4 regions of the Enterococcus sp. ZQ21 genome follow, and region 3 is predicted to be linked to each of the others. Evidence: predicted binding sites of a transcription regulator. Region 3 holds the regulator's gene; each other region holds the start of a gene.
The links. The regulator LexA, encoded in region 3, represses DNA repair genes until DNA is damaged. The targets are predictions, from matches to a motif close to CNAACANNTGTTNG.
Positions count from the first base shown of each region.

Region 1: the regulator LexA is predicted to act here: its motif matches at 5,543-5,556, upstream of recX (recombination regulator RecX).
Region 2: the regulator LexA is predicted to act here: its motif matches at 2,282-2,295, upstream of ruvA (Holliday junction branch migration protein RuvA).
Region 4: the regulator LexA is predicted to act here: its motif matches at 4,584-4,597, upstream of uvrB (excinuclease ABC subunit UvrB).

Region 1 is NZ_CP125658.1:1,845,732-1,853,283, reverse strand. It holds gene QK255_RS08985 (superoxide dismutase) at 1-112, shown strand, start outside; gene QK255_RS08980 (cold-shock protein) at 246-446, shown strand; gene QK255_RS08975 (LCP family glycopolymer transferase) at 1,201-2,427, shown strand; gene QK255_RS08970 (TspO/MBR family protein) at 2,535-3,005, opposite strand; gene QK255_RS08965 (lytic polysaccharide monooxygenase auxiliary activity family 9 protein) at 3,327-3,905, shown strand; gene rlmD (23S rRNA (uracil(1939)-C(5))-methyltransferase RlmD) at 4,079-5,461, opposite strand; gene recX (recombination regulator RecX) at 5,569-6,366, shown strand; gene mutY (A/G-specific adenine glycosylase) at 6,359-7,537, shown strand.
Region 2 is NZ_CP125658.1:144,556-152,107, reverse strand. It holds gene QK255_RS00760 (TetR/AcrR family transcriptional regulator) at 37-615, opposite strand; gene ruvB (Holliday junction branch migration DNA helicase RuvB) at 644-1,645, opposite strand; gene ruvA (Holliday junction branch migration protein RuvA) at 1,658-2,260, opposite strand; gene msrB (peptide-methionine (R)-S-oxide reductase MsrB) at 2,429-2,875, opposite strand; gene treR (trehalose operon repressor) at 2,952-3,665, opposite strand; gene treP (PTS system trehalose-specific EIIBC component) at 3,888-5,876, shown strand; gene QK255_RS00730 (Maf family protein) at 5,961-6,521, opposite strand; gene mutL (DNA mismatch repair endonuclease MutL) at 6,542-7,552, opposite strand, start outside.
Region 3 is NZ_CP125658.1:1,465,251-1,472,802, forward strand. It holds gene QK255_RS07075 (Fur family transcriptional regulator) at 1-63, opposite strand, end outside; gene cysK (cysteine synthase A) at 302-1,228, opposite strand; gene QK255_RS07085 (glucosaminidase domain-containing protein) at 1,369-2,262, opposite strand; gene tkt (transketolase) at 2,509-4,506, opposite strand; gene QK255_RS07095 (DUF896 family protein) at 4,608-4,859, opposite strand; gene lexA (transcriptional repressor LexA) at 5,006-5,629, shown strand; gene QK255_RS07105 (hypothetical protein) at 5,808-6,026, shown strand; gene QK255_RS07110 (adenine phosphoribosyltransferase) at 6,219-6,731, opposite strand; gene recJ (single-stranded-DNA-specific exonuclease RecJ) at 6,745-7,552, opposite strand, start outside.
Region 4 is NZ_CP125658.1:1,128,994-1,136,545, forward strand. It holds gene QK255_RS05500 (enolase C-terminal domain-like protein) at 1-955, shown strand, start outside; gene QK255_RS05505 (glycerate kinase) at 1,000-2,148, shown strand; gene QK255_RS05510 (amino acid ABC transporter ATP-binding protein) at 2,193-2,930, opposite strand; gene QK255_RS05515 (amino acid ABC transporter substrate-binding protein/permease) at 2,932-4,434, opposite strand; gene uvrB (excinuclease ABC subunit UvrB) at 4,693-6,687, shown strand; gene uvrA (excinuclease ABC subunit UvrA) at 6,697-7,552, shown strand, end outside.

The DNA.
Region 1 (7,552 bases), 380 kb from region 3:
GGAACATGCTTATTATTTGAAATATAAAAATGTCCGACCAGATTATATTGCAGCATTCTGGAATGTTATTAATTGGGATGAAGTAAACAAACGTTTCGAAGCAGCAAAATAACCATTTCCTCCGTCATATCAGTCTTAAAAATAATTTGGAAAATAAAAGAGCGAAAGCTTGCTAGCGTTTTCTAAATTGGGTATAATGTTCTTGCAAGGTTACTTGCAAGAACTTTTTTGGAGGCTATACATTTATGGAACACGGAACGGTTAAATGGTTCAACAATGAAAAAGGATTTGGGTTTATTACAGTAGACGGCGGAGATGACGTATTTGTTCATTTCTCAGCAATTCAAGGAGACGGCTTCAAGAGCCTAGAAGAAGGTCAAGAAGTAGAATTCACGATTGTTGAAGGTGCACGCGGACCTCAAGCTGCTGAAGTGACTAAATTATAATAATTTGTTGAATAAAGACACGACTTCTTAGAGAGTCGTGTCTTTTTGTCTATTTATGAAGTTTTTAGATTTTTTGGCTAAGTAAATGCATTTGTTCACTTGACATGTCCTAACTAATTATCAAGCAAGGAACATTTTCTTCGTTAGTAATGGATTTTAAAGAAATTTCAGTTTTTTGGATGTTGAATAAAAGACCATTTGTGAAACCACTAGTATACATACTCATTCTCATGTCAATTCTATTACTTTAAAAGAAAATCGTTTTACTTTGAAGAGGAGCATATCTATCCATTAAAAGATGATGGTAATGCAATCACTAGTTCGAGTCATTTTAATAGCCATGCAGTGAGCTGGAAATAAAACGAATAGAAGATGGGTTTAACAAAAGGAACAGTCATAGGAAGAAATTTTCGTGAAATCGAATGATAATCTGAACGGTAGGCAAAGACTGTTAAAAAGATGAGAAAGGTATGTGCGATCATTTTACTGCACGATTATTTGGAAAATACCTTGTTGTTCGCTTTTTCTGGAAAAAATACATAAAAAAAGATAAAACGATTGCGAACTGCGTGTATTCGGTCTTTCGATCTTTTTCACGGTATGGTATGATAGTTAAGAATTTTGAGAAATTTTAAAAAATAATAATCGTTACACAAAAATGTTTTTTAAAGTTTTCTTATGATTAAAAAGTGAATTTGCTGATTGAACAGTTATATGAGACAATATTTTAGAAAATGTGAAACAGAGGTGTATTATGAAGCGATGGCAAAAAGTTCTATTAACCTTGTTAGGGGTATTCGTTTTGCTGATTGCCGGATTATCAGCATACGGAATCAGATTTATGGGAGAAGCGAGCCAAACAGTAAACAAAATTTCTAAAAACTCTAATCGAATATCCTCCAAACGTTCTGAGAGAGTAAGCATTGATGACAAAGAACCTTTTTCGGTTTTGCTATTAGGTTTAGATACCGGTGGATTAGGAAGAACGGAACAAGGACGTTCTGATACGATGATGGTAGTAACAGTTAATCCGAAACAAAAAAAATCAACGATCATCAGTTTGGACCGAGATATTTATACGAATATCGTAGGTTATGGAACGGTAGATAAATTAAATCATGCCTATGCATTTGGTGGTGTCGAAATGGCCATGGATTCAATTGAGCAACTGCTCGATATTCCTATTGATCATTATGTAACGATCAATTTGGATGGCATGGAAGATTTGATCAATGCGGTCGGTGGCATCAAAGTGAATAATAAAATTGACTTTACTTTGGATGGTGTCCATGTACCAGTAGGTGAACAAACATTGAATGGAGAAAAAGGTTTAGCCTATTCTCGAATGCGACACGAAGATCCAGAAGGCGATATCGGTCGACAACGTCGTCAGCGGGAAGTAGTGACGAAAATCGTCAATAAAGTTTTAAGTTTAGATGGCGTAAGCAATTATAGAAAAATTTTAAAAGCAGTTGAGAACAATGTGACGACGGACTTAGATTGGGATGACATGCTTGATGTAGCGACGAACTACACCCCGGCGTTTGAAACAATCAAACAAGACCAGTTGCAAGGCGAAGGACAAATGATCAATGATATCTACTATCAAATTTTAGGAAAAAATGATCTTCTTTCGATCCAAAATGAACTGAAGAAACAATTAAATATAAAAACAAGCGATACATTACCTAATTTGAAAAATGAGAATGCTTCAATGATGTTCTTTGATGATTCGGAAGATGGCGATTCGACAAACGGTGATGGATCGAATAGTGAAGGGTACACCGATTATTCTTCCTATTCAGAAAACACATATGATCAGTACCAAGATCCGAATACCTATTATCAGCAAACAGAAGATACAAGTCAGTACTATACACCAAGTCAAGATACTCAAAGTTATGATCCTTACGCTGGACAGGAACAAAATGGTTATGGTTATGACCAGAATAATGAGTATGGAACAACAAGTGGGTACTAGAAAAAAATAGTTTGGTTAATAAAGAGTGCCACCTAAATTAGACAAAAAATCTAACTTAGGTGGCACTTTTTCTATGTGTTAAATTACAGGACGTCTCTTTTTAGCGCTTAGTTTAAAAAATAAATTGAATAATTCAATAGAGTTGCGAATAGTACCCATAAATAATAAGGAATCATGAGCCACATTGCCAGGCGATGATGCAGCCACAACTGATACATAAGCACTGACAAGAAAATAACTAAAAGTGTAATATCGATTGCTGCAATGAAAATATTTCTTAAATTAAAAAATAGAGCAGACCATATAAAATTAAAAATGAACTGAATCACAAAAAGACCGACAAGATTGTTTCGCTGTTTTTTGTTGTTGTGATTAAGTAACAAATAAAGAGAAATACCCATCAATATATACAGTAAGGTCCACATCGGCCCAAATATCCAGCTAGGTGGTGCAAATGGTGGAAGTTGCAAAGAATAGTAATATTCTCCGGGATTTCCGCTAAGCAACCCTGATAAAAAGCCTAATATGACAATTCCTATAACACAAACCCAAAAACGAATATCTTTTATCATCTTCATTTTACTAACTCCTTTCTATAATAGTAGTTTACCATGAAGGCTCACAGCAAGACCTGTATTTAGTTTGTGAAGTAAGAAAAAAATTGATAATTGTTGTTATTAAAAAGTTGAACATTTGTTTATATGAATGATGTTTTTGAAAAAGATCATATGATTTGATTCTCATGTTTTCTATTTGTACTTTTCTCGTCTACTTCTGTTATAATCTGCATCTTACTTTTTTCACCTTTTTTACTTCAACATAAAATTATAAAATCATAATGTTTGTGTTAATGCAATAAAGCGTTTACAATGTGGTTATCAAATGAAGGAGGTTTCTACATGAAAAAGATTAGTACGTTATTGTTTATTGGGTTAGTTAGTTTAGGGTTGTTCGGTTTTAGCATTCCAGGTTTTGCGCATGGTTATATTACTTCTCCAGGAAGCCGTGCATACCTAGGAACATCAGCAGCAGGAAACTTAAATCAAAATGTCGGAAGAGCACAATGGGAACCGCAAAGTATCGAAGCTACCAAAAATACATTCATTGATGGAAAAATTGCTAGTGCAGGAGTCAGCGGCTTTGAGCCTTTAGATGAACAGACATCTAACAGATGGCATAAAAACATGGTTAATCCAGGAACATTAAATATTACTTGGAATTTAACAGCACAACATCGGACAAGTACTTGGGATTACTACATTACCAAACCAACTTGGAATCCTAATCAACCTTTGAAATTTAGTGATTTTGAATTGATCACAAAAATAGACGACAAAGCAACTGTTCCACCAAAAACAGTCAACCAAACGATCACACTTCCGCAGGATCGAAAAGGATATAATGTGATTTTAGCAGTATGGAATATCAGCGATACGACAAATGCATTTTATCAAGTGATAGACGTGAATATCCAATAATAATCAAAAAGGGCTGTGACAAAAACTATGTCACAACCCTTTTTTTAAATAAATAGTGTCCTCCTGTTAACTCTTCGGTCACAAGTACAGTATTCATAAAACATGAAGAGCTATTTTTGTTTGGCTGTTCTTATTACTTGATACAGGGCAGACTTTTTCACAACCTCTTTCATTTAGTCAGCGAGTCTCGTCATCTTCACGACAACTTCACAACGTGCAGTCTGAGGAAACATGTCGACAGACTGTAAATATTCAATCTTGAACTTTTTACTTAAATCAACCAGATCTCTGGCAAGTGTAGAAACATTACAGGAAATATAAACAAGTTTTTTTGGAGGGTATTTCAATAATGATTGGATCAATGCGTTATCCAAACCCGTACGTGGTGGATCTACGATGATACCATCAGGCTGAAAACCTTCATTCAACCATTTAGGCAGAACTTGCTCTGCTGTCCCGACTTCATATCGAGTGTTGTGATATCCTAATCTTTCCGCATTTTTTTTTGCATCAGCGATTGCTTGAGGAACGGTATCCATTCCCCGTACTTCTTTGGCTTGTTTTGCTACACTTAAGCCGATCGTCCCAACTCCGCAATAAGCATCCACGATCGTTTCATTAGGCTGGACATCTAATGCTTTAATTCCTTCGCCATAAAGCAATTCGGTCTGCTGAGGATTGAGTTGAAAGAAGGCACGAGGAGAAAGATCGAAAGTCACTTCATTGATTTGTTCTTCAATGGCTTCTTTTCCCCATAAGTGGATCGTTTCATCCCCCATCACGAGAGACGTTTTTTGTGCCTGGACATTTTGCATGATTGAAACAACTGCGGGCAGTCGTTCATTGATCTCACGGATCATTGCGTTTTTTTGCGGGAATTTTTTACTGCGAGTAATAAAAACAACTTGTAACTCCCCAGTTTTGACACCGATTCTAACCATGATTGTGCGGAAGATTCCACTGTTTGTCCGTTCATCATAGATGGGTGCATCAAATTTATTCAATAGTTGAACAACAGTATTCATTACTTTTTGTGTTCGAGGTTCTTGAACCAAGCAGTCTGTTATAGGGACTAACTGATGAGAGTTTGCTTCGTATAAACCAGCTTCAATTTTTTGAGTCTGCTTATTTTTTCGTAACTGAAATTGTGCTTTGTTTCTATAATGCCAAGGCTCATCCATCCCGATCGTCGGCAAAAGTTGATAAGATCGAAAGCCTGCTGGTTTGAATTTTTCCAATGCTTGCAAAAGCAGATCCTTTTTAAAATCCAATTGGGCTTGATAAGCTAAGTGTTGTAATTGACAGCCACCGCATTCATAGTAAACAGGACATGGTGCCACTACGCGATCTTTGCTTGTTTTTTTGACTTTTATTAATTCTCCTTCTGCATAGCGAGGGGTTGCTTTCGTGATTTTCACTAGTACTTCTTCTTTTGGTAGTGCATATGGAACAAATATGATCAACCGTTTGAAATAACCGATTCCTTCACCATTTATGCCTAAACGCTTGATTTTCAAAGGAACCGTTTGTCCAGTTTTGACAATTGTTTCTGCCATAAGTATCTCCCTTTTTTCTTTTTTCTGTGGTTTATTCTAACATATAATACCTGATTACGGGGATTTTCTGTGGTATGATAGAGAATATATGTTCGAGGAGGATGTTTATGTTAACCGTTACGAGAATCAGTAAAGGCAAAGGCCCTTTCTATCGCGTAGATTTATCTGAAGGAGAAGCTTTACAAGTATCTGAAGATGTATTAGTACGCTATCGATTATTAAAAGGACGGGAATTAGACGAAGAAACTATCCAAGAGATCAAGAAGAGTAGCGGAGCTGATTTCGGTTTTCACCTAGCAATGAATTACTTAAGTTATCAGTTGCGATCGGAAAAAGAAATCCGAACATACTTAAAAGAAAAGGAAATCCTTCAAGAAGATCGAAATAAAATCGTAGCCCGCTTAAAAGAATTGGACCTTGTCGATGATTTGGTCTATGGGGAAAGTTATGTGCGCACGAATATACGCTTAAGTGACAAAGGACCAAAGAAATTAGCGCAGCAGATGCAGCAAAAAGGTTTGAAACCTGAAATCATTGAACAAGCGCTCAGCCAATATACATTTGAAGACCAAGTTCAAAATGCACATCAGACAGCCGAAAAAGCGTTTGGAAAAAATCACGGAAAAAGCCAAAAAGAATTATTGAGAAAAATCCAACAAACATTGATGACGAAAGGCTTTTCTCAAGAAGTGATCCAACAAGCGATGGCTGATCTTCCGCAAGAAGCAGATCAAGAAATAGAATATGATTATTTAGTCAAACAAGGAGATAAACTATGGCGAAGAAATTTAAGATTTGAACCTAAAAAAAGAAATCTAAAAGTAAAGCAAAGCTTATATCAAAAAGGATTTGATTTGGATATGATCCAGCGATTCATTACGGAAAAGGAAGAGGAAAGTGAATAAAGAATGGGAAAAATGGACAGATAAAGAAACAAAAGAATTTCAAGATCAGTTCATTCAATGGTATGAACAAGAAAAAAGAAACCTGCCTTGGCGCTATAATCGTGATCCTTATCGTATCTGGATCTCTGAGATCATGCTTCAGCAAACCAGAGTAGACACAGTGATCGATTATTTTTATCGTTTCATGGAATGGTTTCCTACAATTGAAGAGTTAGCAAATGCTCCAGAAGAAAAGCTTTTAAAAGCATGGGAGGGCCTTGGTTATTACTCAAGAGCCCGAAACATCCAAGCTGCTGCTAAACAGATCATGTCTGAATTTGACGGAAAAATGCCGCAAACGCCTGAAGAAATCAGCTCATTGAAAGGAATAGGCCCCTATACGACAGGAGCGATTGCAAGTATCGCATTTGGACTTCCAGAACCCGCAGTTGACGGCAACGTGATGCGAGTAGTCAGCAGATTGTTTTGCATTGAAGCAGACATCGCAAAAGCTTCTAGCAGGAAAATCTTTGATGAAGCGATGCGGAAAATCATTGATGAAAAGCATCCAGGCGAATTCAACCAAGCAATGATGGATCTAGGTTCAGCTATCTGTACACCAACTTCTCCAAAGTGTGAGACTTGTCCGATCCAAGCCTTTTGTTTAGCTAACAAACGAGGAATCCAAACGAGTTTTCCTGTAAAAACAAAAAAAGCAAAGCCAAAAGACGTTTATTATATCAGTGCGGCTCTTCAAAATCATTCTGGAGCGTATTATTTTGAAGAAAGAGATAGCCAAAAATTGCTGGCGAATATGTGGACATTTCCAATGATGGAAGTGACACAAGAGGAGTATGAGCGATTGAAAAAAGAATGGGAAACAAAGCCAGAAATCGATCTGTTTGATGACCTAGTAGCAGAAGAAGAGCAAAATCTCCCATTTGAAAAGCAGGAACTCTTTGTTTGGCAGACACGACATTTAGGAGAAGTTACTCATATTTTTAGTCATCTGAAATGGCATGTTCTCCTTTTTTACGGACGGGCAACCGAGGGAGCAGAACAAGAATTTACCGAGAACAAAACTTCGAAGTGGTTGAAGCCTGATGCATTTGATTCGGTCGTTTTTCCTAAGGTCCAAATGAAACTGGTAGATCAGTTAGAGAAAAATCGAAACAAAAGGAATCCTTTCTAGGCAAAGCTCATTTTT
Region 2 (7,552 bases), 1.3 Mb from region 3:
AACGATCATGGCTTTTTCAACGAAAGATTATTTCTATTACTGTTCTTCCAACTCTTCTTTTGCATAAAGACGATAAGAGTATAATTCCGTATCCTTGGCTAAACGGAAAAGCTGCATAGCGATTTCCATCGGTGTTTCTTCATATTCATTCGTGATCCAATTGACTAACACGCCGCTGCAACCGTAAGAAAAAAAACGAGCATAAAATAGTTTATCTTTTGCAGAAAGCTGTCTTTCTTCATCCATTTGCTCAAAAATCTTGATAAAAGATTTTTGGATTAGTTGAGAGAATTCTTTTTGTAAAATTTCTTGGTCAGAAAGCACAGTATTTGCGTAAAACTCTTTCTTTTCAGCAATTGCTTTCAGCATTTTCAATGCTTGCTCTTCCCAATTATCAAGAGTAAGACATTGCGGGTCTAAATAATGCAAGGCATCCTCACAATAGACCCAACGAAGCAAATCGTATTTATCTGTAAAATGATAATAAAATGTTTGACGATTGATTTTTGCTTCATTTGCGATTTTTTGGACGCTGATTTTTCGAAAAGATTGTGTTTGGCACAAATCAATCAATACGTTTTTGATCAATTGTTTCGTACGTGTTGTATCACTCATTCATTTTCCTCCAATCTAAAAGCAAAAATCACATATGATAGTCGTAGCCGAAATGTTCATAAGCATAAGCCGTAGCCATTCGCCCTCTAGGTGTACGCTTTAAAAATCCTTTTTGGATCAAGTACGGTTCATACATATCTTCGACTGTTTCCCGTTCTTCTCCTATATTTACGGAAAGCGTGCTTAACCCTACGGGTCCGCCGCCATATAATTCGATCATCGTCCGTAACAATTTCTGGTCAACATAATCCAAACCAGCTTGATCGACTTGTAGCAAAGTAAGCGCCTGATCTGCTATAGGACGATCGATTTTCCCGTCTCCTTGAACTTGCGCAAAATCACGAACCCGTTTGAGTAAGCGATTCGCGATTCTAGGCGTTCCTCGCGATCGGCGAGCAATTTCCAATGCCCCTTCTTCAATGATCTCTGTTTGAAAAATATCCGAAGAACGTAAAACGATCTCCTGCAGTTCCTGTTCGTCATAATATTCCATATGTGAAATGATGCCAAATCGATCGCGTAAAGGTGCAGAAAGCATACCTGCTCGTGTCGTCGCCCCAATCAAAGTAAAGGGAGGAAGAGGGAAATGGACCGGATGTGCGGTTGGTCCTTGTCCTACCATGATGTCTACATAAAAATCTTCCATGGCCGAATAAAGCATCTCTTCTACTACTCTAGGCAATCGATGGATCTCATCGATAAATAGGACATCCCCTGCTTCCAGTTCATTCAAGATCGCTACTAAATCACCCGGACGTTCGATAGCGGGGCCGCTTGTCGTACGAATGTTCACAGTCATCTCATTAGCAATGACCATAGCCATCGTCGTTTTCCCTAATCCAGGAGGCCCATACAACAGAACATGATCTAATGGTTCTTCCCGATTTCTGGCAGCTTCGATGTAGATCTGAAGTTCTTGTTTGACTTTTCTCTGCCCGATATACTGAGAAAGCAACTGCGGACGAAGAGATTTTTCCAAACTCAGTTCATTTTCGCCAGTTTCTGGTGATAACAAGTATTCATCTGTCATTTGGTCTCCTCCTTATTTTTTCATCATCAGCTTGAGTGCTTGGCGTAAATACTCATCTGTTGTCTGATTATCGACTTCTTTTAATTGTTTTTCTACACGTTTGATTTCTCTATCACTGTAACCAAGAGCTGAGAGAGCCTCCATTGCTTCAGATAGAGCGGTAGCGTCTTTTGTATTTGCTTCATCGAATAGACTGAAGGGCGTATCGATACTCAGCTCACCAAATTTTCCTTTTAGATCCAAGATCATTTGTTGCGCCGTCTTCTTCCCTACCCCTGGAAATTTTGTCAAATAAGTGACATCACTGGATTCCACTGCTTGGATCAAACCGGAGTGGTCTTCGCTTGCCATGATCGCAAGAGCACTTTTTGGACCGATTCCTGAAACACTGACTAATCGCAAAAACAGTTGTTTTTCTTCTAAAGAATCAAATCCATACAAAAGATGCGCATCTTCGCGGATCACCTGATGGACATAAATTTTTATTTTTTGATTTAGTTTGCTGCTGTAGCGGTAAGGATTTCCTAGTGCGATCTGGTAGCCGATACCATTGGTTTCTACTACTATGTAATAGGGGTTGATAAAGGTAACCACACCTGTCAGATATTCATACATATTCTAGTCCTCTTTCTTTTGCACACATACGTTCCCTTTATTGTAGCACATTTCACCTTGTGAAAAAAGGAGTCTGGGGAGCGTTTCTTTCAAATAGCAATCGCTTGAATAAAAAAGAGCGGACGATCGAGTGAATCCCCGTATTGTACCGCTCTTTTTGTATTTTCATTATTCTACCAGTGATTTGTATTCGCCATAACCGAGTTCATCCATCTTTTCATAGGGAATGAATTCTAGTGAGGCAGAATTGATGCAGTAACGCAGACCGCCTTTATCTACTGGGCCATCGGTAAATACATGCCCGAGATGAGAGTTTGCTTCTTTGCTTCGAACTTCTATTCGATGCATGCCATGAGAAAAATCGGCTTTTTCGCGTACTTGTCTTTTCGCTATTGGTTTGCTGAATGATGGCCAGCCACAACCTGCGTCATATTTTTCCGCAGAGCTAAATAACGGTTCGCCGCTGACGATATCGACGTAGATCCCTTTTTCGTAAAAATCATCGTATTTTCCGGTAAATGGACGTTCTGTTGCATTTTCTTGTGTGACTGCATAAGCCATCGGTGATAATTTTTCTTTCAGTTCTTCTTTTTCTGGTCTTGTTGGTTTATCCATTAAAAATGCCCCCTTTGTGATCCTATCATAGCGCCAAAGCAGACAGATGCCAACAATTTGCTTTCTTTCGAATCATTTACACTTTTCGGCGCCGGGCAAACTCAACGAAACGGAATTTATCTAATCGGTGTACCGACTCAGAATACTCAAAACAGCGGGTATCTTCCAAATGAACAAGACTTCTGACGACTACTGCGTAAGTATCATCGTGAAGATCCATCGTTGTTTTCATGATATCTGTTACTTCTTCTACTGTGATTTCCTTTTGTGCGTAAGCAATCGTTAAAGAAAGCTCATTTTCAAAATATTCATAGATCGATCCTTGTGCTTGTACTGGGGTTAAATGAGGAACGATCTCCTTTAATAGATAATCAGTATCTAATATAACCACTTCACCATCGATTTTTCTTTCGCGTATCAAATGCCAGACAGGTGCACCAATCTCCCAGCCAGTAATCTCATTCAGTGCTTTTGTTACTTCTGTTTCTTCTAACGTATGAACGATCGTTTCACTTGGAATACGTTGGGTTTCCTGTAGCTCTTTATAGCTTGTCAGTCCAGAAATAGGAAAATCAAAGCGGTTTCGATCTAGTACGATCGACCCTTTTCCTTGTTTTTTTTGAATATATCCTTCCGTCGTCAAAAGATTCAGTGCTTTTCTAATTGTTTCTCGTGAAACACCGTAGATTTTGATCAATTGGTTCTCACTAGGCAAAAGCGAATGCGGAGGATATTCTTTCGCTAAAATTTTCTGTTCCAAATCTAAAAAAATTTCATTGAACTTGTTCATGTTTTTTCCCTCACTCGTTCTTCCATCATTTCTTCACTATACTACAGCTCTTTTTGTATTTCAATGTTCCTCTTTTTAAGAAAAGCTTATTTTATGCTTTTTAAAACGATATCATTTTTCTGGATGTTTTTGTATAAAACGCTTGCAATTCTTCCTAAAAAAAAGTATAGTAAACGAAGAAATAACTTGCATAGACAAGTTAAAAGAAAGGGGTTTATTGATATGGCAAAGTATCAAGCAGATGCCGAGAAACTGCTACATGATATCGGCGGAAAAGAAAATATTGCTGCAGTTAGTCATTGTGCAACTCGTATGCGTTTCGTCCTAAATGATCCTGGAAAAGCAGATCAAAAAGCAATCGAAGATATTCCTAGCGTGAAAGGGATGTTCACGAATGCTGGGCAGTTCCAAGTCATCATAGGAAATGATGTTTCTACTTTTTATAACGACTTCGTTGCAGTATCCGGCGTTGAAGGGGTTTCCAAAGAACAAGGAAAAGCAGCAGCAAAACAAAACCTTCATCCCGTACAACGCGCCATTGCCGTCTTGGCAGAAATCTTTACACCACTGATTCCTGCAATTATCGTCGGCGGATTGATCCTTGGGTTCAGAAATGTACTTGAAGGTATCCAGTTTGAAAGTCTTGGTGGAACGATCGTTGAACACTCGCAATTTTGGAATGGCGTCAATGCCTTTTTATGGCTGCCAGGTGAAGCAATTTTCCATTTTCTTCCAGTAGGTATCACTTGGAGTATTGCGAAAAAGATGGGTACTACACAAATATTAGGAATTGTTTTAGGAATTACATTAGTTTCTCCGCAATTATTAAATGCTTATAGTGTAGCTTCCACAGCCGCAGCAGATATTCCATTTTGGGATTTTGGTTTTGCTCAAGTCCAAATGATTGGTTATCAAGCACAAGTTATTCCAGCTATGCTGGCAGGGTTTATGTTAGCGTATCTAGAGATTTTCTTCCGCAAATATATCCCTCAGTCGATCTCAATGATCTTTGTTCCATTGTTTTCATTGTTACCAACTGTTTTAGCTGCTCACGTTATTTTAGGTCCTATCGGCTGGACAGTCGGAAGCTGGATTTCAACTATCGTAAATACCGGGTTGACGTCTTCTATCAGCTGGTTGTTTAGTGCTGTATTCGGGTTCCTGTATGCACCTTTAGTAATTACTGGTCTCCACCATATGACCAATGCGATTGATATGCAGCTGATTGCAGATTTCGGATCAACGAATTTATGGCCGATGATTGCTTTATCAAATATTGCCCAAGGCTCTGCAGTCTTAGCCATCGTCTTCTTGCATCGTGGGAACAAAAAAGAAGAACAAATCTCGATTCCAGCAATGATTTCTTGTTACTTAGGTGTAACTGAACCTGCTATGTTCGGAATCAATTTGAAATACGTCTATCCTTTCGTCGCAGCAATGGTCGGTTCTGGATTAGCTGGCATGTTTGCCAACTTGATGGATGTTCGAGCAAACGCGATCGGAGTAGGTGGTTTACCAGGAATACTAGCCATCCAAGCAGAAACATGGGTACCTTTCATCATCGCAATGATCATCGCTATCATCATTCCATTTGGCTTGACGATCGTCTTTAGACGTCAGGGAATCTTGAATAAGATTGATCCTGCTGTTCCTGAAAATGCTGCTGATGTACAGCTTCAAACAGCGAATGGCGCAACAGCAACACCACAGTCTTTCGAACCTGTTTCAGCAACTGGTACGGCAGTTGCAACAAAAGAAACATTATTCGCAGTGGCTGCTGGGAACATCAAGGAAATTACTGAAGTAAATGACCCAGTTTTCTCACAAAAAATGATGGGTGACGGTTATGCTGTCGAACCGTCAAACGGCAAAGTCTATGCACCAGTAAATGGTAAAGTGACGAGCGTCTTTGAAACAAAACATGCCATTGGTATTCTTTCTGATGAGGGGCTGGAAGTACTTGTTCACATGGGATTAGATACCGTTGAACTAAAAGGCGTTCCTTTCACTGTATTCGTGAAAGAAGGAGATCTTGTCACACCAGAAACTCTGATTGCTGAAATGGATTTGCCAGAAATAGAACAAGCTGGTAAGAAAACTGACATTATTGTTGCTTTAACTAATAACGAAAAAGTTGCTGGTCTATCCCTTGACCAATCAGGACTTGTTCGCCCAGGCGAAGCAGTCGGTAACGCTGAAGTAAAATCTTAATCAGAGTAGATAAGTAATCTTTTCAATAAAAAAGACGGGCTATCATGGATTTTCAATCGAAAATCAGATAGTCCGCTTTTTTGTTTAATTGAATGTTTTCAGTGCCTGATTGACAGCACCAATCGGAAACCCTACGATACTGTAGTAATCTCCAGAAATTTCTTTGACGAATACACTTGCAGCATTTTGGATGCCGTATGCCCCTGCTTTATCCGCATAGTCTCCCGTCTCCAAGTAACGATTGATTTCTTCATCTGTCAGTGGGTAAAAAGTGACATGTGCTTCTGCTAGTATTCGTTCTTCTCGCTCCTTTGTTTTTAAAACAACTGCTGTGTATACAGTATGTGTTTCCCCGCTTAATTTTTTCAACATGACTTCAGCCTCAGCCATATCTTCTGGTTTACCCATGATCTCCTGGTTGAGAACAACAGTCGTGTCGCTAGCAATCACTAAGCTGTCTTTCTTTTCTTTTTGTTCCCAAACAGTTCGTGCTTTTTCTTCAGCCATTCTGCGTACATAATCGACTGGCAGTTCGTCTGGAAATGGCGTTTCATCAATATCAGCAGGTTCGATCTCGAATTCTGAAACGATGTGAGCCAATAACTCTTTTCTTCTTGGTGATTGAGATGCTAGTATAATCTTCATGTTTCCCTCTTTTCTCTGACTTAATGCGGGTCTTGGATCCGTTTGAACATTCTTTCCATATCCGAGTTGGTAAAGTGAATCAATACTGGGCGGCCATGGGGACAATTGAACGGATTTTCGCATTGTGCTAAATCTTTCAGCAGCACACGTGCTTGTGCTTCATTCAAATAATGGTTGGCTTTGATCGATCGTTTACAGCTCATCATGATTGCTGTTGCTTCACGGAATTTTTTTACGCTCACACTTCCTGTCGTCAGTAGCATGTCGATCATCTCGCGAATAATCGATTCTTCTTCACCATTGGGATACCAAGTAGGATGGGCCCGTACAATAAAGCTGTTTTGACCAAATTCTTCTAAATAAATCCCTGCATCTTCTAGCAAATGCTTTTGCTCTTTTAATTTCAAAGCATCACTGTTTGGATAGTCCAACACAAATGGAACAAGCAATTCTTGCATATCATCAGATACTTCCCCAATTTTTTCCCGAAAATATTCATATTTGATACGCTCTTGAGCAGCATGCTGATCGATGATGTACAATCCGTCGCTACTTTGGGCAAAAAGATACGTTCCGTGCATCTGTCCAAAATATTCCAATTGAGGAAAACGTTGAACTGGTTTTTCCGTTTCTAGTTTCTTGATCGCTTGTTCTAATGTTTTGTCGTTTCCTTGAGTGAAATCAAATTCAGGATGCAGTGTCAATTCTTCCTCGTAAATCTGTTCATCCTCTTCCAAGGATATATCTATCTGTTCTTTATTTGTTTCTTCCGTGTTATCCACAGTAGGAATTTCTTTCTTTTCAGATTTTTCCACTGTTTTTTCTACAAAGTTATCAACATTTTTACCAAACTTATCCACCGTTTTCGCTGTTTTTTCTGGATAACTGGTGTTTTCTTCAGAAAAACCAGAAAAGTTTTCAACATTTTCCACAGACTTATCAACAGATCTGTCAACAACTGTGCTCTTTGGTTCTTCTACAAAAAAGGTTCCTGTCTCTCGGTCAAAATTTAAACTACTTGGCTTTTTAGG
Region 3 (7,552 bases):
TGTGATTCGAATGTTCTCTTTTTTTAACTTTTCGATAACCTCTTCGACTAACTTATTTTCCATGTAAACACCCCACGTTGTTATTCTCGTCTTATCATACTATTTTTACATTTTAAAATCCACTTAGCATGAAAAGAAAATTCAATTTTATTGTATTTTAATGAAAAAAAGACGTAAAACAGTCATGTTCACCATTCTACGTCTCTATTCAACTAACTCTTTTCTTATCATAGATTTTTGTGTTTTCTTTTCATCTGTAAAAGCCTTCCACATAAACCTATTTATAGAGAAACAAGTTTACTTACATTTCTTGGTAAAGGGCTGTAGATAAATAACGTTCACCATTGTCGGGAACGACTGCTAATACCTTTTTGCCTTTCCCTAGTTCTTTTGCGACTTTTAATGCGGCAGCAATTGCAGCGCCAGATGAGATACCAACTAAAATTCCTTCTTTTCGTCCGACTTCTCTAGCTGTTTCCATCGCTTCGTCTCCAGTCACGGAAAGGACTTTATTATATACAGAGGTATCCAATGTTTTAGGAACAAAGCCTGTACCGATCCCTTGGATTTTGTGAGGACCTGCTTCTTTTCCTTCTAAAATGGCAGATTCTGCCGGTTCTACCCCTACTAATTCGATCTTTGGATACACACGTTTTAATTCTCGGCCAGCGCCAGTGATTGTCCCGCCTGTCCCGATACCTGCGACAAAAGCGTCCAATCCATTTACTCCAAAGGCTTGATGAATCTCTGGACCAGTCGTTTTTTCATGTACAAGAGGATTTGCTTCATTTTCAAATTGTAATGGTAAAAAGTAGCCATTTTCTTTTGCCAAACGTTCTGCTTCTCTAATGGATCCAGAAATACCATCCACACCAGGCGTCAGAATCAACTCTGCGCCGTATCCTTTCATCAATAAACGTCTTTCGATACTCATCGTCTCAGGCATCACGATAATGACTTTATATCCTTTCGCGACTCCTACCATCGACAATCCGATTCCTGTATTTCCGGAGGTAGGTTCAATGATGGTATCTCCTGGTTTCAGTAATCCATCATGTTCCGCTTTTTCTATCATACTTAGAGCAATCCGGTCCTTTACACTTCCTCCTGGATTAAAAAACTCAAGTTTCACAAATACATCTGCTGAATCTTCTGGTACGATTTTATTTAATTTGACGATTGGCGTTTTACCAATCAATTCGGTGACTGAGTTATAGATAGCTGTCATCTTCAATTCCTCCTTGTCTTTGCTCTTCCCTACTTATCATAATACAATTTGTTCATTTCTGGCGAGTGATTCGTCTTTGACTAGCAAAAAAAAGACAAAGATATACCAGATATGGTAGTTTCTTTGCCTTTTTATCTAAATCACACGTTTAGTTCTTGTCCGACTAATAAAGAATAACTGGACATGGACATGCCGTTTTTCGCCATTAGATCATCAACAGACATGCCAAATTTTTGTGCAATATCCCATAGCGTATCTCCTGATACAACTGTATATGTTTGACTACTATTTGTATCCGCACCTGTTGCCGAAGATGATGATGACGTTGAAGTCGTCGTAGTAGTAGTTGTTGTTGTACTTGTAGTTGTTGTGGTCGCCGAACCAGTTGATGGTGTATCAAAACGGGTTAAATTATAAGTATTAATCAATGAGTTCAATTTGGTTCCATAATCTGGATCGGTAGCGTAACGACCTGTCAAGTACGCTGTTGCATCATAAAAACTTGTTGTATTGCTTTTCCATACACCAGCATAATGATAATCGCCTGTTGAAAAACTGGTTGAACGAAGAACATTTGCATGGTCTTGGAAGGATTCCCAATAAGAAGAATATTTTCGGAATGGTTCATTCATCGTTACCCATTGTCCGTTTACATATTCTTTGGTTGCCATATAAACGACCTGTCCGTTATAGCTTCCTTTTACACCGAACAAATTATAATTGGGCGCACTAGCTAATCCGGAAGTACCATATGCACTTTCCAACAACGCTTGAGCGATCATGACTGAAGCATACAAGTCATTACTTGCAGCAACTTCTGATGCAGACCAGCCGATTTGATCGATAAACGCTTGAGGATCAGCGACTGTTTGAGATCCTTGTTCATCTGCATGAACACTTTGCGGTACCGCTGTAACCATCATCGGCCCAACTAAAAGACTCGTTCCAATTAAAGGAGCAATCGCTTTTTTATTGATCACCATGTTTCTTTTAGGTCTATGGTGTCGGGCACTGCGGGTCTTCAGCTCTTGCATTCAAATTCCTCCTCAAAATAAAAAAACTTAATAAAAAGTTCTCTTCTTAAAACAAACTTAATTAATTAAATTATACTTTTAATTCTCAAGAAACACAAACTAATCCGAAGAATTCTTTGTTTTGTCATTTAAATGTAATATAACAGAAAACGAAAAGTAACATTGATTTATTCTTACCACCACATAAAAAACAGCTGCCTCCAACTTGCAGACAGCTGTCTTTATCATTCAAACAATGATTGGTGTCTATGATAATTGATTGTACGTATTCACAACATTTTCTACTGTAAATCCAAACTCTTCTAAAATTTTAGCACCAGGAGCAGATGCACCGAAATGATCGATGGTAATCGTTGTTCCTTCTGTACCCACATAGCGTTCCCATCCGAATGATGCAGCAGCTTCGATCGCCACGCGTTTCTTCACTGCTTTAGGAAGTACGCTTTCTTTGTATTCAGAAGATTGTTTTTCAAACAGGTCGAAGCTTGGCATAGAGACAACAGAAACATCTTTCCCGTTTTCTGCCAATTCTTTTTGAGCTTTCACAGCTAAATCAACTTCAGAACCAGTTGCAATCAAAATACCTTCTGGTGTTTCTCCTTTAGCTGGAGAAAGAACGTACGCGCCTTTTTTGACCATTTCATCTGCTACTTCTTTTGTAGAAGGCAATACAGGAAGGTTTTGGCGGCTCAATACAAGGATAGTAGGCGCATCAGTAGTCTCCATCGCCACTTTCCAAGCAGCACGTGTTTCATTTCCGTCTGCTGGACGAATCACTTGGACACCAGGCATGCAACGAACAGAAGCTAATTGTTCAATCGGTTCGTGTGTTGGTCCGTCTTCTCCGACAGCAACGGAGTCATGTGTCAAAACGTAAACAACAGGCGTATGTTGAATCGCTGCTAAACGAACAGCTGGTCTTAGGTAATCGACAAAGACAAAGAATGTTCCGCCATAGATACGAGTTCCGCCATGAAGTTGGATACCATTCATAGCCGAAGCCATCGCAAATTCGCGAACGCCAAACCAGATGTTACGTCCTTCATAATGTTCGGGAGTAAAATCTTTATCAGCAGCTACCATTGTATTATTGGAACCTGATAAATCTGCTGAACCACCCCAGAAACTTGGTATAGCTTTCGATAATTCTTGGATGACTTCTTTACTTGAAACACGGCTTGCTTGACTGCTTCCTACTTCATAAGTTGGCAATTCTGCATCCCAGTTTTCTGGCAGTTTGCCATCAAAGGCATCTTCAAATTGTTGTGCCAATTCAGGATAAGCTTTTTTATAATTGGCAAACATTTCATTCCATGCATCTTCAGCTTTTTGTCCTTCTTCTATCATTGTTTGATGGAAGCGGGCAGCTACTTCTTCAGGAACAGTGAAGTCTGGATAATCCCATCCGTAAACTTCTTTAGCCATCTTGATACCCTCTTCGCCAAGAGGAGCACCATGAACAGCAGATGTTCCTTCTTTAGGAGCACCGTAGCCGATGACTGTTTTTACTTCGATCAACGTGGGTTTATCTGTTTCAGCTTTTGCTTGTTCAATCGCTTTAGAGATTGCTTCTAAGTCATTTCCGTCTTTCACTAAGATATGTTGCCAGCCATATGCTTCATAACGAGCACCAACATTTTCTGTGAACGCTTTTGAAGTTGGACCATCTAATGAAATATCGTTTGAATCATATAAAACGATTAATTTACCTAACTTCATATGACCTGCCATCGAACTTGCTTCTTGAGAGACTCCTTCCATCAAGTCTCCATCCCCACAAATTGCATACGTATAATGATCCATTATGTTGAAGTTTTCTTTGTTATAAGTTGCTGCAAGGTGTGCTTCTGCCATCGCCATACCAACAGCCATTGCAATCCCTTGGCCTAATGGGCCTGTAGTAGCTTCTACACCATCTGTATGATGGACTTCAGGATGTCCTGGTGTCTTAGAATCCCATTGACGGAATTGTTTCAAATCATCAATTGTCACTTGATAGCCAGCTAAATGAAGTAAACTATATAACATTGCTGACCCATGTCCTGCTGAAAGAATGAAACGGTCGCGATCAGCCCAATTTTTGGATGTCGTTGGATTTACTTTCAGGTGTTTTGTCCATAACGCATATGCCATAGGTGCTGCGCCCATCGGCAATCCAGGATGTCCTGAGTTTGCTTTTTGGACTGCTTCAATACTTAATGTACGAATTGTGTTAACGCCAAGTTGGTCAATTTTGTCAAACAAAATAACCCCTCCTATTAATTTAGGTTTTTTTTACCTTTATTTCTTACACTCTCATTCTATAAGATGTCACACGAAAAAGCAATCATTTTCAGTATTTTTTACTAAAAGTTGTCATTTCGGTTGTGTAAGCCTTTTTTCTTTTGGATTTCTTTTAATTTTTCCGGGGTCACGTCATTGCCCTCAGGATCGACGATTTTCATTCCTTCGATATGATGACGCATACCGGAACGAAAAGCTTCCAAATACTCTTTGCGCAAGTTGATTTGTTCTTGTTCTTCGGCTTTCGAGAGACCATTTTCCTTCTTTTTACGTGCGAGTTCATTGATCCGCTCTATTTTTTCAGGTGACAGCATGCTCAGTCCTCCTTTTACTCTCCTTCATATTATATAAAAACTGAAAAAAAAACAACTAGATAAACTAAATAAAATACGAACATTCGTTTGATTTAGCGCTTTTTATATGGTACTATTTATTTATCAAGTGAAAGAAGGTGTACCTTGTGGCCCGACAAACTGAATCAAGACAAATTGAAGTCTTACGTTATATCCATGAACAAGTAACCCAAAAAGGATACCCGCCAACTGTCCGTGAAATCGGGGAAGCTGTTCAGCTTTCTTCTACTTCTACTGTTCACGGTCATCTTGCACGGCTTGAAAAAAAAGGGTTTATCCAAAGAGATCCGACGAAACCTCGTGCAATCGAGTTGACAAAACAAGGTTTAGAAAAGATTGGGATTCGTCCAACAACTATTCCAGTACTTGGCGTAGTAACAGCTGGAGAACCAATTTTAGCAGTAGAGGATGCTTCGGACTTCTTTCCGATCCCTCCTAATCTTTCTTCTGAAGAAGGCAGTCTCTTTATGCTGACGATTCGTGGAGATAGTATGATCAATGCTGGAATTTTGGATGGCGATAACGTGATCGTTCGGAAGCAGGAAACGGCACAAAATGGTGATATCGTCATTGCAATGACTGCAGAGGATGAAGCGACTTGCAAACGATTCTATAAAGAAAAAAACTATTTCCGTCTTCAACCTGAAAACGACTTACTCGAACCAATCATTTTAGATCAAGTATCTATATTAGGACGAGTAGTAGGGCTCTATCGTAGTCATATCTATTAATTAGTACTAAAAAAGAAAATTGTTTAAAACCGAGTTTGAGACCATTGTCTCAAACTCTTTTTTCGCCCAAGTTCTTCTTCTTTCAAATTTTTATCACTTCCCTCTTTACAAACCGAACAAATATTCGTATACTAAATATACGAACAATTGTTCGTATAAATTAACGAGGTGAGAATTCATGAAATCAATGAGACGTCTTGGCTTAGTATTAACTGTTTTGTTTTTAGGTATTATTATTGGTAATTTCGGCATACGTCCAGCTTTACTTGTGTTTGTTCCGTTATTTACTTTGTGGTTCATGTTGTGGGATGAAAAGAAGTACCGTCAATCTGAGCGGCGCAGAATTCATGAAGATCATTTCTATCATGAACCCTACTACAGATCCAGGCAATCATAATGAGGATTGACTGCTAATTGTTCAAAAGACAAAAAGTTAAACTTTTACGAGGGTGTGACAAAAATCGGTCACATCCTTTTTTTCGAACCTTTACTGGACTTTGACTGGTTCCATTTATAAAAAAACAGCGACCCTCAAGCGTCAGAGTGCCTATCTGACTTTTGAGGGTCGCTTTAAAATCGCTTTTTCTGCTTAATATTCCATTAATGTAATAATGTCGTATCCTTTGATTTTGTCGCGTCCATGGAGATCCATCAATTCGATCAAAAATGCGCAGCCTACGACTACACCACCTAATTGTTCGATCAGTTCGATTGTCGCTTTGATCGTTCCACCGGTAGCCAGCAAATCGTCACAAATCAGCACACGCTGACCTGGTTTAATGGCATCCTTATGCAATGTCAATGTATCTGTTCCATATTCTAATCCATAAGTCACTTCGATGGTTTCTCGAGGTAATTTTCCTTTTTTGCGGACTGGTGCAAAACCGACTCCTAACTCATAAGCAACAGGACATCCTACGATGAACCCACGTGCTTCTGGTCCAACTACCATATCAATTCGTTTTTCTTTTGCATAATTTACGATTTGCTTCGTAGCTTCCCGATAAGCGTCACCATCTGCCATCAGCGGGGAAATATCTCGGAACACAATTCCTTTTGACGGATAGTCGGGAATACTGGCAATATAATCTTTTAAATCCACTCTTTGTTTCCTCCTAGGTTGTTAACCATTTCTTTATGGTAGGAATATCGCTCAAAAGCAAAAATTCCTCAACTTTGATTTTATTTAGCCGCCGCTGGTATAATTTGCTCTCAGTCAAAGGATGACTTTCTGGGCTGGCGACTTTTTGTAAAACACCGTTCTCTATTGTAACAAATTTCAATTCAAAAAACACCTGTATCATAAAAATTAATAATTTTTCAGGGATACGCAAATATTGAGCTACTGCTTTTATTTTATGACGTATATCTATTCGTTCTTGAGAATGGATCAATTTAAACAATTTTGCGTACTGTTCTCTTGTGCCTACCCCATTCAAATAAGCCTCATCAGGTGAAATCCCCATCAGATAAACACGATTGAATGAATAAGACCCAAAGACTTCTTTCAGCTTTGCTAAATCCTCTGGACAATCCATAATAACCAGAGATTTCGGTTTTCTTTTTTCAATTACTGCGTGTATAGAATCCATTCCTTCGAAAACAATCGCCGTTTCCTGGATGCGCTCCGGCACGAATTTCAACGTAGAAGAATCAAAAGCTAAATAAAGACTGTCTTCAGATGTTCGGCTCTCTTCACGGAAACGTTTTGCCCGCCAATCAAATACCTGCAGACTACCTACTGCAAAGTCAGATACCATCAGTTGCGGTTTCTTACGTCCATTCCATTCATTGATCGAAAGCTTTCCTACTACATCTACTAGATTATTCAGCAGTTCTTCTTCTTGAGTTCCAAAACCAAAAGCGACCGCATCAAGCTGACTAGATTCATCGGAAAGGACAAATTTCAGATGCTGTTGGTTT
Region 4 (7,552 bases), 340 kb from region 3:
TCCAGTTGCTGCGCTTTTAGGAAATGGACAGCAAAGAGATGAGATAGACGTTCTAGGATATCTGTTTTATATTGCAGATTCTAGACAAACGACGTTGCCTTATTTGCTAGGTGACGATGAGTCTGATGAATGGGGTCGACTGAGAAGAGAAGAAGCATTGACTTCTGATTCGATCGTCTCTTTAGCGAAAGCTGCACATGAAAGATACGGTTTTAAGGATTTCAAATTAAAAGGAGGCGTCTTAGAAGGTGAGGAAGAGATAAAGACGATCTGTGCTTTGAAAAAAGCTTTTCCAAACTCTAGGATCACGCTAGATCCAAATGGCGCATGGTCTTTGCAAGAAGCAATTGATTTATGCAAGGGAATGAATGGTATCTTATCTTATGCGGAAGATCCTTGTGGGGCTGAGAATGGATTATCGGGAAGAGAAGCATTAGCGGAATTCAGAAAAGCAACTGGATTACCAACAGCCACAAATATGGTAGCTACAGACTGGCGACAAATGCAACATTCTGTAGCTTTGCAAAGCGTATCTATCCCATTAGCAGATCCCCATTTCTGGACAATGGATGGTTCGGTCAGAGTAGCGCAAATGTGTCATGATTTTGGATTGACTTGGGGCTCTCATTCCAATAATCACTTTGATATCTCACTTGCGATGTTTACGCATGTAGCAGCGGCGGCACCTGGTGAGATCACAGCCATCGACACTCATTGGATCTGGCAAGATGGACAGGAATTATCAAAAAGACCATTCGTTATTAGAGATGGGAAAATCAAGTTGACAGAAGAAATCATTGGTTTAGGTGTAGAACTAGATATGGAGAAAGTAGAAAAGGCACATCAGCTCTATTTAGACAACGAATTAGATTCAAGAGATGATGCAGTAGGAATGCAATTCTTAATTCCAGGATGGACGTTTGATCACAAAAAGCCATGTTTAGTACGTCCATAGCTTAAAGTAGTCATGTTGATTATGGTAGAAAAAGCAGGTGTAGCATGAAGAAAAAAATCATCATTGCGTCAGACTCCTATAAAGGAAGTGCTTCGACTTTTGAAGTAGAAGCATCTATTGAAGAAGGAATCAAACGAGTGGAGAAACAAGCAGATGTACTCAAGATCCCGATTGCAGATGGTGGAGAAGGTACTGTTGATGCAATCATTGAGGGGTGCGGTGGAGAATATCGATACATCACAGTGACTGGACCGTATCAGCAAATGGTTCAAGCAAAATTTGGGTTGATTGATACCGAGCGTGCCGTGATCGAAATGGCTCAAGCTTCCGGTTTGATGCTTGTTGGAACCAATCAGATGAATCCGATGGAAGCAACATCTTATGGAACAGGCGAGCTCATCAATGAAGTACTAGCCCATGGTGTAAAAGAAATTTATATCGGTATTGGTGGAAGTGCAACGAACGACGGCGGAGTGGGTATGGCCCAAGCTTTGGGAGTGTCTTTTAAAGATGCCGATGGAAAAGAGATAGCGCTTGGCGCGAAAGAAATCGCAATGATTGATTCCATTGATATATCTAATATTAATCCAAGGTTGAAAGAGACTGTTTTTTACATTTTATCTGATGTTTCCAACCCTCTATGTGGGCAAAACGGCGCTTCTTTTATTTATGGGAAACAAAAAGGAGCTTCTGGAGCGCAAGTGTTAAAATTAGATGAAGCACTCTGTCATTATGGTCAAAAGATCCAAGAAACGTTAGGGATAACCGTTCTAGAAATGGAAGGTGCAGGTGCGGCAGGTGGTTTAGGAGCAGGTCTGTTGGCGTTCTGCGATGCAGAAATGTGTCAAGGAATCTCGAAAATCCTTGAACTTTTAAAGCTTGAAGAATACATGAAAAAGGCAGATGTTGTCATTACAGGTGAAGGGAGAATGGACGGTCAATCTTTGAATGGAAAAGCACCAGTTGGGATTGCTATTCTAGCCAAAAAATATGATATTCCTGTTATAGCTATCGTCGGTAGTGCCTCGGCTAATCTTTCGACCATTTATGAAACTGGTATCGACTATGTACTTGATATCATCAATGAACCGATGGAACTTTCTTATGCGATGGAACAGGTAGAGCGATTGCTTGTTTGTGCAGGAGAACAAGCGATGCGACTGATACAGTTAGGTGAGAAAATAAGAAGATAAAAACACACGGTCCCTTCATGGCGACCGTGCATTTTTGGTTTTTATTAAATATTTAATACTTTATTCAAGAAATCTTTTGTCCGTTCATTTTGCGGATTTTCAAAGATTTGTTGAGGCGTTCCATCTTCTAAAAAGTTACCGTCGTCAATGAACATGACGCGATTGGCTACTTCTTTAGCGAACCCCATTTCGTGCGTAACGATAACCATCGTCATACCTTGTTCTGCCAATTTTTTCATGACGTTCAAGACATCACCGACCATTTCAGGGTCGAGTGCAGAAGTAGGCTCATCAAAAAGCATGATGTCAGGATTCATCGCTAGAGCACGAGCGATAGCTACACGCTGTTTTTGTCCACCGGAAAGCATTTCAGGATACATATCTTTTTTATCTTCTAGACCAACTGTCTGTAGCAATTTGATTGCTTTTTTCTCTGCTTCTTCTCTGGATTCTTTCTTCAGATCCATCGGTGCTAAAATGATGTTTTCCAAAATAGAAAGATGAGGGAATAGGTTAAAGTGCTGGAATACCATTCCGATATGTTGTCTCACCAAGTTGATATCTGTGCTTTTATCCATCAAGTGGGCGCCGTCAATAATGATCTCACCGTCAGAAGGTTCTTCTAAACGATTCAAGCAACGTAAGAATGTACTTTTTCCTGAACCTGAAGGGCCGATGATACAGACGACATCTCCTTCGTTGATGGATACGTTGATGTCGTTTAATACTGTGTTATCGCCGTATTTTTTGACTAGATGCTCAACTAAGATTTTTTCTGCCATCTTACTTCACCTTCTTTTCTAAAACTTTCGCTAATTTTGTCAATGCTGTAATCAAAATCAAGTACATGATCGCGATGATCAAATAAACATACGTACTTTGTGTCGTACGTGCAACGATGATTTTACCAGTTTGTAGCAATTCGACTACACCAATTGCGGAAATGATCGTTGTATCTTTCAATGAGATAACGAACTGATTCACGAATGATGGAATCATGATGCGTATCGCTTGTGGTAAAATGATTTTTTGCATCGTCCGATTATAAGAAAGACCCAAACTTCTAGAAGCTTCCATTTGTCCGACAGGAACGGCATTGATTCCGCCTCGAACAATCTCTGCGATATAAGCACTTGCGTTAAGAGTCAAGGTGATAACACCAGCGATGAAGTCGGGGATCGTAAATCCAACGATACCAGGCAATCCAAAGAAAATAAAGAATGCAAGAACCATCATCGGAATCCCACGGATGATATCGACATAAATGCTAGCAACCGTGCGAAGCGCGCGTATTGGTGCTACACTGAATAATCCAAAAATCACACCGATTACTATAGCCAAAGCGAAGGAGATCAAAGTCAAGAGAATCGTTCGCCAAAGTCCTTTTAACAATGCTTGATAGTTGTTTTGGATAAGTCCAAGAAATGTCGATTCATCAGCTGCGGAAGAATCACTAGAAGATTCTGAACCATCTGCTACATATTCTTTGATGATCTTATCGTACTCGCCTGTTCTTTTTAATTCTTTCAATCCTTCATTGAACATATTAAGAAGTTCAGGGTTTTGCCCTTTTTTGACGGCAAATGCATACTTTCCGCCAGATTCTTTTTCAATTGGTGTTTCCAATTCTTGTCCTTGTTTGATCGCATAACCAATTACTGGATAATCATCCATCATGGCATCAATTGCGCCAACTTTCAACCCGTCATACAATTGATCTGCAGCATCAAAATATTTGATAGAATAGCCGTATTCAGATTCATGATCGCTTAAAAATTCTGCACTTTCGGTTCCAACTTTTGCTCCGACTGTTTTTCCTTTCAAATCTTCATAAGACTTGATCGAAGTGTCGCCTTTTTTGACAGCTAATTGAATTCCGCTGTCAAAGTAAGAATCAGAAAAATCGTAGCTTTTCTTTCTTTCGTCCGTTACCGTCATTCCGGCAATCATCCCGTCTGCTTGTCCTGATTCTAAAGCTTGCAAAGCAGCGGAGAATCCACGATAGTCCATTCGGATGTTGAATCCTTGCAGTTTGGCGATGCTTTCCATCAATTTTACATCGATGCCCTCGTACTCGCCGTTTGCGTTTTGAAATTCAAATGGAGCAAAAGCAGAGTCGCTAGCAATTACGTATACGTCTTTTTTGGGCTCTATTTTTTGCATTGTCTCGCTTGTGCTTGACTCTGCCGTTGTAGTGTTGTCAGCTTGTGCAACATGACCAAACGCAAGTGTCACAAGTCCTGTCATTAAGAAAACAAATGAGTGAAATAAATGCTTTCTTTTCATAATCAACCTCCTAAATTTCCAATATTTTATTATTATAGGCGAAAAGTGCTGAATCAGACAAGACTGTAGGCTCGAAAAAATGAAAAAAATGCGAGTTTCTAACATTATATGTTATAAAACATAACATGGAGAATGAGAGAAAAAAGTGGCGAAAGTATGTTCGGTGTGGTATAATTTTTTAGTAAGGAATGCCTTTGCTTTCCTTTTCTTTTTATTGGTCGTAAAATGAAAAGGAATGAATGAAAAGGAGGACAAAGAATGATTGAAAGAGATACCTCCCGACGCTTTGAGCTTGTCTCGAAATACCAACCGGCTGGTGATCAGCCTGAAGCGATTAACCAATTAGTGGATGGCGTAGTCGGCGGGAAAAAAGCACAAATTTTATTAGGTGCGACTGGAACAGGGAAAACATATACGATTTCCAATCTTATTGAGAAAGTGAATAAACCAACACTGATTATTGCCCATAACAAAACATTGGCTGGTCAGCTGTACGGGGAATTCAAGGAATTTTTCCCTAACAATGCTGTTGAATATTTTGTTTCTTATTATGATTATTATCAGCCTGAAGCTTATGTGCCTTCAAGCGATACGTATATCGAAAAAGATTCAAGTGTAAATGATGAGATCGATAAATTACGACATTCGGCTACTAGTTCATTATTAGAAAGAAATGATGTGATCGTCATTGCATCCGTTTCATGTATTTTTGGATTAGGTTCGCCTTTTGAGTATCAAAAACAAGTCGTTTCGATTCGACAAGGAGCAGAATTAGATCGCAACCAGTTGATTCGTGACTTAGTCAGTATCCAGTTCGAAAGAAATGATATAGATTTTCAGCGCGGTCGTTTTCGAGTGCGTGGTGATGTCGTGGAGATTTTCCCGGCTTCAAGAGATGAACGTGCCTTAAGAGTGGAGTTTTTTGGAGATGAAGTCGAACGTATCCGAGAAGTCAATGCGCTGACAGGTGAAGTTTTAGGAGAAACGGAACATGTAGCAATCTTCCCGGCAACTCACTTTGTGACGAATGACGAACATATGGAGCATGCCGTAGCGAATATCAAAGCAGAATTAGAGCAGCGTTTAGCTGTTTTACGAAATGAAAACAAACTTCTAGAAGCTCAACGTTTAGAACAGCGAACCAATTATGATATTGAAATGATGTTAGAAATGGGCTACACTTCAGGAATCGAAAATTATTCTCGGCATATGGACGGACGTAAAGAAGGCGAACCGCCTTATACGCTATTGGATTTCTTTCCTGAAGATTTTTTGATCGTGGCTGACGAATCGCACGTGACCATGCCTCAAATCAGAGGAATGTATAATGGCGACCGAGCGAGAAAACAGATGCTAGTAGATTACGGTTTCCGTTTGCCATCTGCTTTAGACAATCGACCGCTTCGTCTAGAAGAATTTGAAAAACATGTCAATCAGATCATTTATGTCTCTGCGACACCAGGACCATATGAATATGAACAAACTGATACCGTTATCCAACAAATCATCCGTCCGACAGGGCTGCTTGATCCAGTAATCGAAGTCCGTCCAATCATGGGACAAATCGATGATCTAGTAGGCGAAATAAATGAACGGGTCGAAAAAGATCAACGGGTATTTGTAACGACACTGACGAAAAAAATGGCAGAAGACCTCACAGATTATTTCAAAGAATTAGGAATCAAAGTCAAATATCTGCATAGTGATATCAAAACGTTGGAACGAACAGAGATCATTCGAGATCTACGATTAGGCGAATTTGATGTGTTAGTCGGAATCAATTTGCTTCGTGAGGGATTAGATGTACCTGAAGTTTCTCTTGTTGCTATCTTGGATGCAGATAAAGAAGGCTTTTTACGTAGCGAACGTTCCTTAGTCCAAACGATTGGGCGAGCTGCTCGTAATGAAGAAGGGAAAGTAATCATGTACGCAGACAAGGTGACGGATTCTATGCGTTTAGCGATGGATGAAACGTCAAGACGTCGTACGATTCAGCAGAAGTACAATGAAGAACATGGGATCGTTCCAAAAACGATCATTAAAGAAATCCGAGATTTGATTTCTATTACGAAAGAATCGGAAGATGATACAAAAGAAGCGGTACAAGTGTCGTATGAAGAAATGACGAAGGAAGAAAAAGACACGTTATTGATGAAATTAGAAAAAGAAATGAAAGATGCGGCAAAAGCTTTGGATTTTGAAACAGCCGCTAATGTACGAGATATGATTTTAGAATTAAAAGCTTCGAAGTAGGAGGACAACATGGCTAACGATAAAATTACGATTCATGGTGCACGTGCCCATAACTTGAAAAATATAGATGTCACGATTCCACGAGACAAATTCGTGGTCGTTACAGGTTTGTCCGGTTCTGGAAAGAGTTCCTTAGCATTTGATACACTGTATGCAGAAGGACAGCGGAGATACGTAGAAAGTCTTTCTGCGTATGCCCGCCAGTTTTTAGGTCAAATGGATAAACCAGATGTAGACAGCATCGACGGATTGAGTCCGGCGATTTCTATTGATCAGAAAACAACAAGTAAAAACCCTCGTTCGACAGTAGGTACTGTGACGGAAATCAATGACTATTTACGCTTGTTGTTTGCTCGTGTAGGACATCCGATTTGTCCCAACGATCATATCGAGATTACCAGTCAATCAGTAGATCAAATGGCCGATCAAGTAATGGCTTTACCTGAGCGCACAAAGATTCAAGTAATGGCACCAATCGTGGTAAAGAAAAAAGGTCAACACAAAAAAATATTCGAACGAATCCAAAAAGAGGGATACGTCCGCGTTCGAGTCGATGGCGAAATCTATGATTTAAGTGAAGTACCTGAGCTGGAGAAAAACAAAAAACACGATATCGCAATCGTCATCGACCGGATCATTGTGAAAGAAGGAATTCGTTCTCGTCTATTTGATTCTTTAGAGGCAGCCTTGCGACTGGCAGACGGCTATGCTTTGGTTGACGTGATTGGCGAAGAAGAAATGTTGTTTAGCGAACACTATGCTTGTCCTTATTGCGGATTTACTGTTGGTGAACTAGAACCAAGACTTTTCTCCTTCAATGCGCCTTTTGGAGCTTGTCCAGACTGTGACGGTTTAGGCGTCAAAT